DNA from 3 places in the Arthrobacter sp. TJ-170 genome. Region 1 is predicted to be linked to each of the others. Evidence: predicted binding sites of a transcription regulator. Region 1 holds the regulator's gene; each other region holds the start of a gene.

What was found. The regulator HrcA, encoded in region 1, represses chaperone genes, less so after heat shock. The targets are predictions, from matches to a motif close to TTNGCACTCGNNNNNNNCGAGTGCNAA.
Region 2: groES (co-chaperone GroES) is a predicted target of HrcA. The motif match lies at 3,293-3,319, and genes of this name have one in related genera.
Region 3: AC4D1W_RS13770 (Hsp20/alpha crystallin family protein) is a predicted target of HrcA. The motif match lies at 2,938-2,964, and genes of this name have one in related genera.

What each region holds. Positions count from the first base shown of each region.
Region 1 is NZ_JBZCNL010000005.1:127,300-133,123, reverse strand. Features, by position in the region: gene AC4D1W_RS10960 (GerMN domain-containing protein) at 110-1,069, shown strand; gene AC4D1W_RS10955 (16S rRNA (uracil(1498)-N(3))-methyltransferase) at 1,109-1,864, opposite strand; gene dnaJ (molecular chaperone DnaJ) at 1,880-3,007, opposite strand; gene hrcA (heat-inducible transcriptional repressor HrcA) at 3,074-4,090, opposite strand; gene AC4D1W_RS10940 (DUF3097 domain-containing protein) at 4,235-5,086, shown strand; gene AC4D1W_RS10935 (DUF4870 domain-containing protein) at 5,201-5,632, shown strand; gene hemW (radical SAM family heme chaperone HemW) at 5,637-5,824, opposite strand, start outside.
Region 2 is NZ_JBZCNL010000002.1:464,834-470,657, reverse strand. Features, by position in the region: gene AC4D1W_RS06135 (glutamate--cysteine ligase) at 1-409, opposite strand, end outside; gene AC4D1W_RS06130 (DUF421 domain-containing protein) at 609-1,154, shown strand; gene AC4D1W_RS06125 (shikimate 5-dehydrogenase) at 1,158-1,979, shown strand; gene AC4D1W_RS06120 (THUMP-like domain-containing protein) at 1,989-3,200, opposite strand; gene groES (co-chaperone GroES) at 3,458-3,754, shown strand; gene groL (chaperonin GroEL) at 3,848-5,458, shown strand; gene guaB (IMP dehydrogenase) at 5,593-5,824, shown strand, end outside.
Region 3 is NZ_JBZCNL010000007.1:159,174-164,997, forward strand. Features, by position in the region: gene AC4D1W_RS13750 (cysteine hydrolase family protein) at 1-515, shown strand, start outside; gene AC4D1W_RS13755 (hypothetical protein) at 558-764, opposite strand; gene AC4D1W_RS13760 (SDR family oxidoreductase) at 885-1,682, opposite strand; gene AC4D1W_RS13765 (DUF4383 domain-containing protein) at 1,885-2,346, shown strand; gene AC4D1W_RS13770 (Hsp20/alpha crystallin family protein) at 2,428-2,868, opposite strand; tRNA gene AC4D1W_RS13775 (tRNA-Val) at 3,043-3,116, opposite strand; gene AC4D1W_RS13780 (DUF2630 family protein) at 3,274-3,519, shown strand; gene AC4D1W_RS13785 (flavodoxin family protein) at 3,580-4,188, shown strand; gene AC4D1W_RS13790 (formate/nitrite transporter family protein) at 4,280-5,137, shown strand; gene AC4D1W_RS13795 (hypothetical protein) at 5,138-5,389, opposite strand; gene ku (non-homologous end joining protein Ku) at 5,386-5,824, opposite strand, start outside.

The DNA of each region.
Region 1 (5,824 bases):
GCGCCGGGCAGCTCCGGCTCCTACTCTCATCATCCCTGATGGTGAGATTTGAGCCCGGTGCTGGAACCCCAGCCATTGGACACTGTAAACGGAGAGGAGATGGGAACGCATGGCCGCCATCCCTCTTTCTGGACAGACGAAGGTGCGCCGCTGGAAGGTATCCGTACTTCTCGCGACGGCGCTGGGACTGCAGGCCTGCACTATCGGAGGCCCGCCCGAGTCGACGGCGGAGATCGCGCCTCAGTCAGAAGTGCTGCTGGAATCCGCGGCGAGTATGCCGGAGCTCGCTCTGCGAAGCCCCGAAGCCACAGACGCCGCTTCCCTCCTTCCGGTCTACTGGCTGGGAGAGGCGAACGGACTGCTTTACCGCGAATTCCTGCCGGCCGAATCGACAGGAGACCCGATCGCCGCTGCAGTCTGGGCGATGACCAGCGCTGAGCCGCTGGACGACGACTACTACAGCCCCTGGCAGAATGCCTCCGCTGTCAACACCTCGATCTCGCCGGACAACGTCATCACGGTGGACATTTCCTCCGATTCATTCACCACGGAGGTCGACGCGGAGACGGCTGTGCAGGCAGTGCAGCAACTCGTTTACACCGCGACAGCCGCAGCAGCCAATTCCGGCCTGATTGCCAGCGGAAGTCCGAGCAGCGTTCGCCTGCTGGTGGACGGCAAGGCGGGCTACAACGCATTCGGACATATCGCGCTGGGTTCCGTTCTGCGGCGGGACGTCAGCGCAGTGGCGCCTGTCTGGATCATCAACCCGCAGGAGAGCTCGGTCCGCACCGATCGGACTGTCATCATCCAGGGCAGCACGACCACGACGGACACAAGCCTTCAGTGGAGGGTCCGGCGCGTGGACGGGGGCGGTGTACCCGCTGAAGATGTTGTCGACGGAACCGTACCGGTGGAGGCGGGAACGGGCGCGGTAGGGCTGTATGAGTTCAGTGTGGCCCTGGAACAGGGAACCTATCTCGTTGAGGTGTACGAGGCGTCGGAGACGGATCCCGGATCCGGGCCTGCTGCCGACGACGTCGCCGATGACAAGCTGGTCAGCATCCGCTGACCGCCGGCTATCAGCCGCCAGCTGCCGGAAATCCGAGGGCTACCAGCGGCCGGAGAGCTGGTTGAGCACAGCAAGCGCTGCCGGCCCGGCCGTCGAGGCGCGCAGGACATTATTTCCGAGTTGCACCGGCAAGGCTCCGTGCTCGGCGAACAGCTCGACCTCGTGCGGGGCGACTCCCCCTTCCGGGCCCACGATTACGGCCAGCGTCCCTTTTCTGCCTCCCGGGTCACGGTTCCAGTAACCCGCGAGAGATTCTTGCGCTTCCTCGTGGAGCAGGATCGGGTGATCAACGCTGTCAAGCCATCGCCCGAGGCCCCGGCTGTCCAGCACATCGAGGACGTCCGGAACCCGGGTGCGCCGACTTTGCTTCGACGCGGTGCGGACCAGGGCTTCCCACTTCGCGCGTCCCTTTACAGCTTTGTCGGCACGCCACCGCACAATGCTGCGGTCTGCCTGCCAGGGCAGAACAGCGTCAACGCCGAGTTCGGTAGCTGCCTCGACTGCCAGCTCCGCGCGGTCCCCCTTCGCCAGGGCCTGGACCAGGACAATGCGGATTTCAGGGAGTGGATCGAAGGAGATCCTGTCCACCGTTACTACGACGGCGGCAGGCGCCGCATCGACGACGGTGCAGCTCAGACGGCGCCCCTGCCCGTCCACCACGTCGATCGTTTCTCCGGGAACCACACGCTTCACGGTTGCAGCGTGATGGGCTTCCTGACCTCGCAGGGTGATGCTTGCGCCGGTGACAGCGCTTTGAACGTCTTCGGGTTGACCGAAGAAAGCCTGGTTGGTCATTGTCCGGGCTACCGCTCAGAGATTTCCGAGGCGCTCGCGCAAGCGGGCGAATACCCCTGATCCGCTGCTGGCCAGCTGACCTTCGGCGAACTGTTCGCCGCGCATTTCCGCCAGACGTCGAAGGAGCTCCTCCTGAGCGCCGTCGAGGTTCCGGGGGGTCTCGACGCTCAGGTGTACCAGGAGATCTCCCCTGCCATATCCGCGCAGATGCGTAACTCCAAGACCTTTGAGCGCGATCACTTCGCCGGACTGGGTACCGGACTTGATCGTGAGTTCCTGATCACCGTCGAAGCTGGTCATGGTCACGGTGGTGCCGAGAGCTGCCGCTGTCATGGGCACGCTCAAGGTGGCGTGGAGGTCGTCGCCCTCCCGCAGGAAAGTCGGGTCGCTGTTGACCCGGATTTCGACGTAAAGGTCCCCCTGGGGGCCGCCCGCCGTGCCTGCCTCCCCCTGACCCGAAAGCTGGATTCGCGTACCCGTTGAAACACCGGCGGGCACCTTGATCGTCAGGCTGCGGCGTGATCGTATACGCCCGTCCCCGTTGCACTCGTTGCAGGGGTGCGGGATGACGGTTCCGTACCCCTGGCAGGTGCCGCAGGTCGCCGTCGTCATAACCTGGCCCAGGATGGACCGGACCGCGCGCTGGACCTGCCCGGACCCACCGCAAATATCGCAGGTTCTCGGCGACGTCCCGGGCTGTGTGCAGGATCCGTCACAGGTGGGGCATACTGCCGCAGAGTCCACTTCGATCTTCTTGTTGGAGCCGAAGACCGCATCCTTCAGATCGATACGGACGGCGATGAGGGCATCCTGGCCGCGCTGGGTACGTGACGGCGGACCGCTGGGACCGCCTCCTCCGAAGAAGGTCTCGAAAATGTCGTGGAAGGCGAAGCCCGGGCCGGCATAGCCGCCGCCGAACCCGTTGTCGGTGCCGTTTTCGTTTCCGGTGGTGTCATAGACGCGCCGCTTCTGCGGATCCGAAAGCACCTCGTATGCGCGGGTGACCAGCTTGAACTCCTCAGCCGCTTCAGGGCCGACGTTGACGTCCGGGTGGAGTTTGCGGGCGAGCTTGCGGTACGCCTTCTTGATTTCTTCGCCGCTGGCATCGCGTGCAACGCCAAGGACATCGTAGTGATTACTCACTCCTGCACATCACTTCCTGTTATCTCACCGCGTGAGCGGCTGCTGTTCATGGGATCCGTCATCCGGTCACGATTCATCGAGGATGCGGGAAAGGTAACGGGCTACCGCTCTGACGGCAGCCATGGTGGTGGGGTAATCCATTCTGGTGGGTCCGAGTACCCCCACCTTCGCCAGCGCGTCCGGTCCGTAGCCGGTGGCAATCACGGACGCCTCGGCGAGACCGCCGTAAGGGTTTTCCCGACCTATGCGGACAGAGACACCGAGGGCGTCCTGCTCCATCTCCGAAAGGAGGCGAAGCATGACTACCTGTTCTTCAAGTGCTTCCAGGACGGGGCCGATGGTGAGGGGAAAGTCCAGCGTCGAACGGGCAAGGTTGGCCGTGCCGGCCAACACAATGCGATCCTCGCGGTTGGCAGCCGACAACTGTTCCAGACCGTGTGCGAGTGCCTGGCCCAGCGGCTGCAGCGCTGGGGAAAGCTCCGCAGCGCAGGCGCCAAGTTCCTGCGGTACCGATGGGAGCCGCACGCCCGACACCTTCTCAAGGAAGCGCTGACGCAGCTCGGCAAGTGCAGTCTCGGTCGCATCGGCGGGGACGGGCACTACCCGCTGCTGTACCGCGCCGTTGGTGGAAATGAGCACCACGAGTACGCGGGTCGGTGCGAGCAGGACGAACTCGATGTGGCGGACGGACGCTGCGCCCAGGTGCGGGTACTGCACCACGGCCACCTGATTGGTGAGCTGCGCGAGCAGTCGAACGGTGCGGTCCAGGACATCATCGAGATCTTCCGCGTTTTCGAGCAGCGCCCGGATAGCCCGCTTCTCCGGTGCCGACAGGGGCTTCACCTCGGCGATCCGGTCAACGAACAGGCGGTATCCCTTATCTGTGGGGATACGGCCCGAACTGGTATGGGGGGCGGTAATGAGGCCTTCTTCTTCCAGAAGCGCCATATCGTTGCGGATAGTCGCCGAGGACACACCCAGCTTGTGGCGTTCAACCAGAGCCTTGGAGCCCACCGGCTCACGGGAATGAACGTAATCCTCAACGATGGCTCGCAGGACTTCAAGCCGCCTGGGCTCACTCATGTTCACCTCCGATGTACTTCGCTGCCCGCTTCTTGAGTTAGCACTCAACACGCCTAAGTGCCAAGTCTAATACGTCTGAGGCGATTGTTAGCATTGGCTCTGCCTGTCCGGACGGCAGGGATTTGCGGAAGCGAGAGAAGTCACATGTCTTATCACCAATGGGGCGCACAGGACCTCTCCCAGCCCCGACGCGCCGTAATTGAGAAGATCGAGGCCCGCCCCGGCGTCGTTCTGGAAGATGTCCAAAGCGGGTTCGTGGGCGAGATCCTACGGACCGAGAAGTCCGGCGGGATGCACGTGATGATCCTGGAGGACCGCCGCGGCAAGCGGCGCACATTCCCGCTCGGATTCGGTTTCCACTACGAAGGTTCGCCCGTTGAGCTGATTCCTGCCCTGAAGCAGGCCGCGGTATCACAACGGACTGCTTCAGGTTCCGTTCGGGTTGCGGGCCAGCGGGCACGCACTGCACGGGCGAGCAGGATCTGGGTTGAAGGCCGCCACGACGCCGAACTCGTGGAAAAAGTATGGGGAGACGACCTGCGCGTCGAGGGCATCGTCGTCGAGCCGTTGCACGGAGTCGATGATCTTGCAGGCGTGGTGCGTGATTTCGCACCGTCCAGCGGCCGCCGCCTGGGCATCCTTGTAGACCACCTTCTGCCGGGTACCAAGGAAGCCAGGATAGCGGCCGAAGCCATGAAGGTACCGGGTGCTGCGCACAACGTGCTGATCGTGGGACACCCCTACGTTGACGTCTGGCAGGCCGTCAAACCCCGGGCACTCGGACTCGAAGCGTGGCCGGTCATTCCCCGCGGCGAAGACTGGAAGACCGGGATCCTGAACCGCCTGGGCTGGCCGCACTCCACCCAGGCAGATGTTGCGGCCGGCTGGAAGCGCATCCTGGGCGGAGTCAATACCTATGCTGATCTCGAGCCGTCACTGCTGGCCCGCGTCGAGGAAGTCATCGATTTCCTTACCATACCGGGATCAGACGCATAGGCGCCGGGCACCGACAGGTGTGGGCGACCCCGTGCGGCCTGTCCACCAAGTACCCTTAGGAAGTAAGTTCTGCGCGAATGCGCGGTGAAGTCCTCCAGTTTGAAGGAAGTTTCGTTGTCTAACAGCGCAGACCGGCACAGTGACGCGTCGTCACGCCCTGCACCCCCGGACAATGTCCCCGCATTCCAGGGTGCCAGTCCCAGCGCTCCACCGCTGACTCCGGCGGAGGACCGGCAGTGGGCAACGCTCGCCCATTTCCTCGGCATCCTGGGCTTCGTCCCATCGCTGATCATTTTCCTGATCTACCGGGACCGCGGGCCCTTCACGGAGCAGGAATCGAAGGAAGCGTTCAACTTCACCTTCCCCCCGAGCATCGCTGCCGCGGTCTGCCTGCTGTTGTCCCTGCTACCCGGAATCGGCGGGATTTTCGCAGTCCTCAATGCCCTCATCTGGGTGACCCTCGCCGGGTTCGCAGTTGCGGCAGGAATCCACGTGAACCGCGGCCGGCCGTATCGCTACCCGTTCAACCTGCGGATCTTCCACTAGAAGATCAGTCGGGCAGGAGGCGGCGAACGACGGCGTCAGCAAGCAGCCGCCCCCGCCCGCTCAGGCGCACAGTCCCCTTGAATGCCGCGCTGGGCTCGATCAGTCCGTCGGCAATCAGTCCGGCGACCGCACGGCGTCCCTCCGGCTGCAGTGCGGTGGTTGGATACCCCTCGGCAAGCCTGCTGCGCAGGA
Region 2 (5,824 bases), on a different contig from region 1:
CCATCTGGTGGCCCCACCACTGGGTGCGGTCGATGAGCTTGGAGTACCGTTCCTTGTCCGTCACAGGCTGGGAACGCGGTGCGCTGAAGGGGTGGGATCCGGCGGAGAACAACTCGACGCCCATCGGGTCAGTCACCTCGCGTACCGCGGCGAGTGACCGGCTGAGGTCCTCCTTGGCCTCCGCGACGGTGTGGCAGATTCCCGTGACGATCTCGACAGTATTGAGGAGGAGTTCCTGCTTGATGTGGGGGTGTTCGTCGTCGGCCTGGAGCTCAGGATGACGCTCGTTGACGCCCCGGAGCACTTCCTTGGCCACGGACACCAGGTCTCCGTTATACCGGTCAACAAGTGCGAGCTCCCACTCAACGCCGAGGGTCGACTGCTCCGACTTCGCGAACTCTATCTTCAATGGGTATGTGCTCCTGACCGGTACCGGACGGTGGGGAAAATTTGCCTCGGTATCGCGCCATCGCGGGTGAGAACTGACCTCAATAGTAGTGCAGAGGGCATGCTCTACGGTCGCTGAAGACGCCTCTGGGACTTAGTGTGAAGGTCAAGCCTTCGTGAGAAGAGGCACAACATGCACGCCGCGAGGAGCGAAAACATGAATGATCAGGAACAGGTTGGGAGTCGGTATGTGGTTCGATAGCTGGGCTGATGTTGGTCGGGTACTGCTGGTCGGCTCCGCCGCCTACGTCCTTCTCGTCGTCGTTCTTCGATTGTCGGGCAAGAGGACCCTCAGCCAACTCAATATCTTCGATTTCATCATCACGGTCGCACTCGGATCCACGCTGGCAACCATCCTGCTCAGTTCCGATGTCTCCTGGACTGAGGGAGCGTTCGCACTCGCCCTGCTGGCGGCGCTGCAGTTCATCGTGGCCTTTTTGTCGTCCCGCTGGCCTGGGTTCAGGGGAGCGATCACTTCCCGTCCGGTTCTCCTGTTCAGAGATGGCCAGGTCCAGGAAGAGGACCTCCGCAGGAACCGGCTGACGAAATCGGAACTTCTCCAGGCCGCCCGAATGCAGGGCAACGGTGACCTTTCCAACGTCGCCGCGATTGTGCTGGAGACCAACGGGAAAGTCAGCATTATTTCGAAGCAGAAGTTTGGTGATGGTTCCACGCTGGAGGACGTGAAGGGCGCAGGTCATAATTGACGGGTGCCGATCCTGAATAAAGACATGGTCCTGTGTATTTCCCTCGCTGCGAGGCCCAGCAACATCGGAACCCGTTTCCACAACTGGCTTTATGACCAGCTTGGGCTGAACTACATCTACAAGGCGTTCACCACCACGGACCTGCAGGCCGCCATCGGAGGTGTCCGGGCATTGGGGATTCGCGGGTGCGCCGTGTCCATGCCGTTCAAGGAGGACGTGATCCCGCTGATGGACCGGATGGATCCCTCGGCGCTGGCGATCAACTCGGTGAACACCATCGTGAACGACGACGGCGTCCTCACCGCGTACAACACCGACTACCTTGCGGTCGCCGAATTGATCGGACAGCGGACGGAGGTAACGCCGTCGTCGTCGGTTCTGTTGCGCGGATCAGGCGGAATGGCCAAGGCTGTTGCGGCGGCCGTGAGGGATGCGGGATTCACGCAGGTCACCGTCGTGGCCCGGAACGAAGAGGCAGGCAGGCGCCTGGCGGGGCTGTACGGGTTCGAGTGGCAGGCCGAGCCCGGCGATTCCACCGCGGACCTGCTCATCAATGTGACCCCGCTCGGTATGGCAGGGCAGGACGAGGAGGTCCAGTCATTCAGCGACGAGGCGATTGCTTCATCGTCGCTGGTGTTCGACGTCGTTGCGTTGCCGTCCGAAACGCCGCTTGTCCAGGCTGCCCGGCGAGCAGGCAAGCCCGTGATTACGGGTGCCGAGGTAATCGCGCTGCAGGCCGCCGAACAGTTTGTGCTCTACACCGGGGTGCGGCCGACGGCTGAGCAGATCCGCGAGGCGGGCGAATTCTCGCGCCGGCCGGCCTAGTTTTTCCCCTTAGCCCAGCACCGGATCGACGACGACGGCGACGCGGTCTTCATCGATCCTCGTCAGTACCAGCGTGGCTTTGCGGACTGACTTCTTCGAGCCGGCGAGCAGTTGTTTGCGCAGCTCCTCGGGGGTGACGGAGGTCCCGCGCTTCTTGATGTCGAGGACGCCGATGTCGTTTGCCTTGACCCAGGACTTCAGGGCCTTCACGTTGTACGGCATGACGTCAAGGATCCGGTAGGGCCTCGCGAACGGGGTTTCGACCAGTTCCGGCGCGCAGATGTACGCGATGTGCGGATCGACCAGGTGTCCGCCGATGCGCCGTGCGACGTCGGCAACCAGGCCCGAGCGGATCACGGCGCCGTCCGGCTCGTAGAGGTACCCCTCGACGGGACCGAGCGGGGCGTCGTCGTCCTCGCCGAAGTCGGTATTGCTGGTGAGTTCCGTGGCGCCCTCCGTGCCGATCAGCAGGGCGCTGCGGCGGACGTTGTCGCGGCGGAGTGCATTGAACCAGAGGACAACTTCGGCGACATCGCCGTCGACTGAAACCCACTGCGCTTCGCAGTTCGGAGGGATGGCGTCGTGGGGTATTCCGGGGCCCAGCTTCACACCCACCGGCATCCCTGTATCGGCGAGGCTCTCGACGAAGGACAGGGGAGGCGAAAAGGCCTCCGGGTCGAAGAGGCGTTTGGTACCCGAGCTGGAAGTGGTCCTTCGGGCCGGATCCAGCCAGACGCCGTCGTACCCGCTGAGGTCCACCGTTGACGCGTCAGCGTTGACCACCGTGGCGTTGGACCAAGGCAGGAGGTTCATCGTGGCGGCTGCCGCGGTGGTTTCATCAAGTTCGACGGCGGTGACGTCGCGTTCGAGGGTCGCCAGGGCCATCGAGTCGGCGCCGATGCCGCAGCCGAGGTCGGCCACCTTCTGTAGCCCGGCTGTGACGTAACGCTGGGCGTGCCGGGCGGCGACGTTGAGCCTGGTCGCCTGCTCGAGTCCGGCGGGCGTGAACAGCATCCGGGCGGCGAAGGGACCGAACTTGGCCTGGGCCTTGGCCCGCAGCCGGGACTGGGTGAGGGCCGCGTTCACCACCTCAGGGGAATGACCTGCAGCGCGGAGCTGTTCGTTGAGCCGGAGGCTTTCGGACTCGGAGTAGGGTCCGAGCGAGTTGAGCAGCTCCCAGCCCTCGGGAGTCAGGATGGGCTCAAGGAGGTTCTGGGTCAAGGTACCGCTTTCGGCGAGGGGGCTGGGCCGGGCTCTTCAGTCTAGACGTCACTCTCCCGGATCGGATCCCCCACCTGCTTTGCAGTGACACTTTGGCACTCGCCTTGACCGAGTGCTAACCGTTGCATAAAGTCGGACTTGGCACTCTCGCTATGAGGGTGCTAATCCTTCGAGGATGCGCCAACCGGCACCGCGACGACGGTCAGCGCCTGCTCGAAACCCCAGATTCATTCAAACCAAGTGAAGGAGAGGTCCGAGTGTCGGTCTCTATCAAGCCTCTTGAAGATCGTATTGTTGTTCGGCCGCTGGAAGGCGAGCAGACCACCGCTTCCGGTCTGGTTATCCCGGACACCGCCAAGGAAAAGCCCCAGGAGGGCGAGGTCGTCGCAGTAGGCCCCGGCCGCGTTGACGACAACGGCAACCGCGTTCCGGTCGACGTAGCTGAAGGCGACGTCGTCATCTACTCCAAGTACGGCGGAACCGAAGTCAAGCACAGTGGCCAGGAGTACCTGGTTCTCTCCGCCCGCGACGTTCTGGCGATCGTCGTCAAGTAGTTGTGCAGAAGAACCCCGGTCACATTCGGCCGGGGTTCTTTCCTGTAAGTAAGCGCATCCCTGCACAAGCCTGAAAGGAACGTAACCAATACAATGGCAAAGCAGTTGGAGTTTAACGACGCCGCTCGCCGCTCGCTGGAAGCCGGCGTCGACAAGCTGGCCGACACCGTCAAGGTGACGCTCGGCCCCCGCGGACGCAACGTCGTCCTCGACAAGAAGTGGGGCGCCCCCACCATCACGAACGACGGCGTGACCATCGCCCGTGAGGTTGAGCTCGACGACCCCTTCGAGAACCTCGGCGCACAGCTCGCCAAGGAAGTTGCAACCAAGACCAACGACGTTGCCGGTGACGGCACGACGACGGCCACGGTCCTCGCACAGGCACTGGTCAAGGAAGGCCTGCGCAACGTTGCTGCCGGTGCGGCCCCGGGCGCACTGAAGCGCGGCATCGAGGTCTCCATCGAGGCCGTTGCCGGCCGCCTGCTCGAAAACGCCCGCGAGGTCGTTGGCAAGCAGACCGCAAACGTTGCCGCTATCTCGGCCCAGAGCCAGGAAGTGGGCGACCTGCTCGCCGAAGCCTTTGAGAAGGTCGGCAAGGACGGCGTCATCACGATCGAGGAATCCTCGACTACGCAGACCGAGCTCGTCCTCACCGAAGGCATGCAGTTCGACAAGGGCTTCCTGAGCCCCTACTTCGTGACCGACCCCGAGCGCCAGGAAGCCGTCCTCGAAGACGCGCTGATCCTGATCAACTCGGGCAAGATCTCCGCTCTGCAGGAGTTCCTGCCGCTGCTCGAGAAGGCGCTGCAGGCCGGCAAGCCGCTGTTCATCATCGCTGAGGACATCGAGGGCGAAGCACTGTCCACCCTTGTGGTCAACAAGATCCGCGGCACCCTCAACGTTGTTGCGGTCAAGGCTCCCGGTTTCGGTGACCGCCGCAAGGCCATGCTCCAGGACATCGCCACCCTCACCGGTGCGCAGGTCGTTTCCCCGGATCTGGGCCTGAAGCTCGACCAGGTCGGCCTCGAAGTGCTGGGCACGGCCCGCCGCATCACCGTGACGAAGGACGCCACCACCATTGTTGACGGTGCAGGCAGCGAGCAGGATGTTGCCGATCGCGTTTCACAGATCCGCGCCGAGGTTGAGCGCACGGACTCTGACTGGGACCGCGAGAAGCTCCAGGAGCGCCTCGCCAAGCTCGCCGGCGGCGTTGGAGTCATCAAGGTCGGCGCAGCCACCGAGGTTGAGCTCAAGGAAAAGAAGCACCGCATCGAAGATGCTGTTTCTTCCACCCGCGCAGCCCTGGAAGAAGGAATCGTCGCAGGTGGCGGTTCCGCGCTGATCCACGCTTCGAAGGTCCTCGAAGAAGACCCGGCTGTGCTCAAGCTCGAGGGCGATGCGGCTACCGCCGTCGGCCTCGTCCGCCGTGCACTGGTCCAGCCGCTGCGCTGGATCGCCGAGAACGCAGGCTTCGAGGGCTACGTTGTCGTTGACAAGGTCGGCCAGCTTGATGTCAACCACGGCTTCAACGCCGTCACCGGCGACTACGAGAACCTCGTAGATGCCGGCATCATCGACCCGGTGAAGGTCACCCGCTCGGCCCTGCGCAACGCAGCTTCGATCGCCGCACTGGTTCTCACCACCGAGACCCTCGTGGTTGAGAAGCCGGCCGAAGAAGAAGAGCACCACGGCCACAGCCACTAGCGGCACATAGCCACTAAAGGCACCAGCCACCGGCAGCACTTGGCCGCCAGGGGCGCTCGAGCAACGTTCCGGTCTTCCCCGAAGGCCGGAACGTTGCTCGTTTCACATCTTTAAAGGGGTCATTGGAATAGGGGATGGATTCCATTCGTTCTACGATAGAAGCCGGAACGCGCCGGTCCACCGCACTGGCGATACTCCCACAGCATCCCCCCGAAAGAGGCGCCGCGTTGAGCGAACAGTCGACCCCCCATGATCCCTTCGGCTTTGTTGGCCTGACCTACGACGACGTCCTGTTGCTGCCCGGACATACTGACGTCATCCCGTCCGAAGCGGATACCAGTTCCCGGGTTTCGAAGCGCATCAGTG
Region 3 (5,824 bases), on a different contig from region 1:
ATGAAACCCTCGGACGGCAGCAGGATCCGCTGGTCAAGGCATGTAACTCGGCCATCGCGGATGCCCGTGAAGCCGGTATTTCGGTCTATGTAATCCGCACGGAGCATCAGCGGGACAAATCGACGTGGACCCTGAGCATGCTCGACGACGACCAGGGATTCCTTTTCAGCGGCACGGAGCAGGCGGAGCCCGTTGACGGGCTGGACATCGACGGACTTCCGGAATTGGTGAAGACACGGGACAGCGCCTTCTTCGGTACCGATCTACTGCAGCGTCTACGCAATCTCAGCGTGGATACGGTTGTCCTCGCCGGCGTAGCGACACACAACTGCATAGCTCAGACTGCGGCGGATGCGTACGCCAACAACGTACGGGTGGCGTACGCGAAGGAGGCGATCGCCTCCACCAATGAAGAGTATGCGGAGAACGTCCTTGGTGTGCTGATGGACGAATACCGCCAGCGGTCCCTCAATGCAGAAGACGTCCGGAAGCTCTTCGCCGTGGGTCGGGCCTGAGCGGGGGAGCGCCTGGGCACCGGTGCCCTGAGGGTGATGCAGTCAAAACCCGATGCTGTATCCGTCCTCGCGGTGGAAGAGGCGCCGTCCCGCACCGTCGTCAAGACGGACCCAGACTACTGAGGAATCGTCTGCGCGATCGTCCAATACTCCGGTGTATTGGTTGCCGGACTGGTGGCGCAAGGTGACCTGCTGGCCACGCTTCAAAGCGGAAAAGTCGGTCAGGGACTGGTGCTGCGAAGTGGTCATGGAAGAGCCTCTCTGAAGTGTGACTGACGCCACACTATTGGGCCTTCCTGAATGTTTGGTGAATGGAGTCTGGACAGAAACTAGGCAAACAAGCAAAAAACTAGTGACAGCAAAACGACCTCAGCCCTTCCGCCACGCGTGGTCGTGAAGATGCGAGCCGGCCTGCGGTCCCATCTGCAGCATCCCGCCGTCAACGGCCCACGACGCGCCGTTGACGTAACTGGCCGCCGGCGTTGCGAGGAAGGCGATCACTGATGCGACTTCAATGGCAGCACCTGGACGGCCGATCGGGATGCCGGGGCGGTCGACCTCTTTCGGGTCCTCATCCTCGGCATCATTCATTGGTGTGGAGATCTCACCAGGGAGGACCGCATTCACGGTCACGCCGAGATGGCTCAGTTCAAGCGCCATGGTACGCACAAGCCCGCCGAGCGCGTGTTTGGAAGCGTCGTATGCAGTGGAGCCGACGCGTGGCTGTTCCTGGTGCACGCTGGTGACGGCGATGATCCGTCCGCCGTTGCCGGCTTCGACCATTCTCTGCGCCGCGCGCTGCATGCAGATGAACGCGCCGTCGAGGTTGACCGTCAGGATGGACCGCCAGGTGTCGAAATCTGTTTCGAGGAAGGGCATCGGCTTGTTCATGCCCGCGTTGTTGACGAAGACGTCGAGCCCGCCGAGCTCTTCTGCGAGGTGATCTACCACAGCTGCCCCCGCCTCGGGGTCGGAGGTGTCCAGCTGAGCGATCACCGCCCGGCGTCCGCGCTGCTCTACTTCCCGCGCGGTTTGCTTCGCCCCCTCTTCTCCGGAATGCCACGTGATGCCGACGTCCATTCCGGCCTCGGCGAGGGCCACCGCAGTCGCCCGTCCAATACCCGAGTTGGATCCCGTCACTATTGCAGTCTTTGGTGAGAAGGTCATGCATCATCCTCCCCAGGGTCCGGCAGGCACCGCAAGGGTCGATAACCAGACAAAGGGTTATCGAAAAGTTAACTAAGCATGCTTTCTATTTCCACTTCATTGTGTCAGTCTGGCATTACCAGTGGCGGGAAGTGCTGTTCATCATCTCGCAAAATCAAACGCCGACCCCCCGTCACGCCGGCAACTTAGAGGGGATAAAGCAATGGCATCCACACACTCATCGGACCCGGGAGTTACAACCCGAAGCAACATCCAGAAAGCCGCGCTCGCAGTCGGAATAGTCTTCCTGCTTATCGGTATCCTCGGATTCATTCCGGGCATCACCAGCAACTACGATCAGTTTTCCATTGCGGGTCCTGGCTCGGAAGCGTTCCTGCTCGGGATCTTCCAGGTCTCCGTCCTGCACAATATCGTTCACCTCCTGTTCGGCGTAGCTGGTGTGGTAATGGCGAAATCGGCGACCGGCGCCTATAACTTCCTCCTGTGGGGAGGCGTTATCTATGCCGTTCTGTTCATCTATGGGCTGATTGTCCCGCATGACTCAGATGCCAACTTTGTCCCCTTCAACGCAGGGGACAACATCCTGCACCTGGTCCTCGCTATCGCCATGATTGCTCTCGCGCTTGCGCTGCGGGACAAGCACCGCACGGTTCGAGGCCGGTAACCTTCCAGAGGAAAAAGAACGACGACGACGGGTCGCAGCCCGTCGTCGTCATTCTTTTTGCTGTGGTTCGGTGAAGGCGGATTAGGCTTCCACAGCCTTGTCGCCCCGTACCGACTGGGCGTCCTCGCCTGAGACCACCTCGATCTTGCGGGGCTTCGCGCGCTCGCTGACCGGGATGGTGACGCTGAGGACACCGTTCTCATACCGTGCGGAGATGGCGTCAATGTCGATACCCTGACCAAGGTTCAGCTGCCGGAGGAAGGATCCGCTGTCACGTTCGCGGGTGAGCCACTTGACCCCCTCAACGTTGCGCAGCGTGCGCTCGGCGCGGATGGTGAGCAGCTGCCCGTCGACGTCAATATCAACTGACCCCGGGTCAATGCCGGGAAGGTCAGCGCTGAGGATGTAGTGGTCGCCCTCGCGGTAGAGGTCCATCGGCATCAGGCGCAGGCCCTGGCGGGTATCCAGAAGTGCGCCGGCCACGCGGTCCAGTTCGCGAAATGGGTCGAATTTCATAGCCATGATGGTTCACTCCCTGAGGATATCTAGTGTGCTGGGGGTTGAGCCTTGTTCGCTCAACCTGTAGGTAGATTAGCACTCCGCCACATGGAGTGCTAACTCCTTTTTGTTCGCTCATAACGAACGCAAGCCCCCGAAAAAACCCGTCCCGCGGGTGGCGGGACGGGCTACGAACCGTGCCTGCGCGGGGCCTCGATCCCCGGGCCTTCCGCGTGTGAAGCGGATGCTCTACCAGACTGAGCTACACAGGCAAATAGTTCCCAGTCAGTTTAGGGCATCGATGGAGTGATCACGCAAACGCCCCTTTCGGTGGATATTCGGGCGGACACTAAGTACCCTGTCTATCCCGGCCTGTCTCGGGACATCCCAGCGGGCGAGCACTTCTCGAAGCCAGCGAAGGAGTTTGTCATGAATGATCAGGACATTTTGGCGCGTATTCAGTCCCTTGTCGATGAGGAGCACGGACTGCGCGATTCCTCCCCCGATGAGAGTGACTCCGCCGAAGACCGGCGGGTCCGCCTGCGGCGGGTCGAGGAGGAACTCGATCAGTGCTGGGATCTGCTCCGCCAGAGGCGGGCAAAGCAGGATGCGGGGGAGAGTCCCCAGGAGGCAGAGGCCCGGCCGATCGACCAGGTGGAGGGGTACCGCCAGTAAGCTGTCCCGTCCACGACGGGAACGGCGACGAAGATCGTGTACAGAGTGGAAGGAACCCCCATGGAAAACCTGAAAGCATTTGCGCTGATCTGCACGCTCAGCCCCTCACCCGCTGAATCGAGCTCTGACCTTATGGCCAGCCGCATTCTCAGCAAGCTGGAGGAGCAGGGTGTAACGACGTCGTCGGTCCGGGTCGTGGACTACAACGTGGCTCCCGGCGTGGAAATCGACATGGGTGAGGGGGACCAGTGGCCGCAGCTCCGGCGGCAGATCCTGGACGCGGACATTTTCCTCCTCGCCGCTCCAATCTGGGTGGGCCACATGAGCAGCATTGGGCAGCGCGTGTTTGAGCGGCTGGATGCGGATCTGTCCTCCACCGATGATGACGGCAGGCCTATCATGTACAACAGGGTGGCACTCACCGCCGTCGTCGGGAACGAGGACGGCGCCCACCACGTCACCGCGGAGATGCATCAGGGTTTGAACGACATCGGCTTCACGGTTCCTGCCCAGGGCGGCGTGTACTGGGTGGGAGAGGCGATGCAGACGGTGGATTTCAAGGACCTCGACCAGGTGCCTGATCCGGTTGCCTCGACCATTTCCGCTATGACTGCCAACGCGGTTCACCTCGCGAAGTCGTTGAAATCGGCGCCCTACCCTGCGCCGTAGCATCGAGTTGGCAGGCAAGGCGGTGAAGAGCCCCCAGGAGGGTTAAGTCCTGCCCGATCGCGAATACTTCAACGGAAAATAGGCGAGGCGCTTGGAGAATCACCAGAACGACCGCGACGCGCGACGGCGGGAACTCGGCAACACACCCGGCCCGGTCGAGGATGAGATCGAGGAGTCGTTCGACCGAACCGTCGACGAAGGTGCCCAGCGCCTGCACCGCACTTTCCCCGATGTCCTCATCACAGGGCTGTTCGGTGGTTTTGAAATAGGCATCGGCGTCATGGCCTACCTGGCGGTACTCCATCAGACGGATAGTCATCTGCTGGCTGGAGTCGCATTCAGCGCCGGTCTGATAGCGCTTCTCCTCGCGAAAAGTGAGCTCTTCACTGAGGGTTTCCTCGTCCCGATTGCTGCCGTCACTGCCAAGCAAGCCACTATTGGCCAACTCGGCAAACTGTGGGCTGGCACATTGTTCGCTAACCTCGCGGGCGGCTGGCTCTTCATGGCGTTGGTGATGACAGCCTTCCCGCAGTGGACCCCGACCGTCGTCACTGCGGCCGAACACTACGTCGGCGCCGGCTTCAGCTGGCAGACAGTGTGCCTGGCCGTGCTTGGCGGCAGCACCATCACGCTCATGACGCGGATGCAGCACGGGACCGAGGCGATGAGCGGCAAGCTGGCCGCCGCCGTCGTCGGAGGCTTCCTGCTGTCAGGGTTGCAACTCTTCCACTCGATCCTCGACTCGCTGCTGATCTTCGGCGCCATTCAGACCGGTGCCGATATCAGTTACCAGGACTGGCTGGGCTGGTTCAGTTACACCGTGGTGTTCAACGTCGTCGGGGGCATCCTGCTGGTCACAGCGCTCCGGCTGGTACGGGACCGAAAACTCCTGGAGAAGGAACGCGAAGAAGCGCCCGAAGACCCACTGGTCGGGGGCCAGGCGTCCTGACTAACGATTACGGGCCAGCCAGCCCAAGGTCAGGCTGCCCATGGTCCGGCGGAAGCCGCTCTCTCCCTGCGTCACTTCCAGCGCCGCCCAGAGCATTAGGCACCCCTTACTGGCTGCCGAGAGCGCCTGCCGGTTCTTTTCCTCAAGCGCCATCATGGATGCCGCGCCCAGGAGCGCCCATCCAATGATGGGAGCGTTGGGCGGGCGCACCACTGTCTGCTGCCCCAGATCATTCCGTATGAATCCCATCATGCGCCTTTCTTTGATGCTGCTTTCGATGTTTTCTTAGTACCCGCCGCGGTCTTCTTTTCGCGGTTCTTCTCGACGCTGCGGCGGAGTGCTTCCATGAGGTCGAGCACGTTCCCTGACCCGTCGCCCTCTTCACCTTCCCCGAACGTTTCCTCGGTATCGAGAGCTTCGCCCTTTTCGAGCTTCGCCTCGATCAGGGTACGCAGCTGTTCCTGGTACTCGTCCTTGAAATTCTCGGGATCGAAGTCGGAGGAGAACGACTCGACCAGGGCCGCGGACATTTCCTTCTCCTTGGAGGAGATACGCACCTTCTCGTCGAGGGACGGGAAGGTGGCCTCCCGTACCTCGTCCTGCCAGAGGAGCGTCTGAATCATCAGTACGTCACCGCGCACGCGCAGCGCCGCGAGCCGTGACTTCTGTCGGAGAGAGAACTGCACG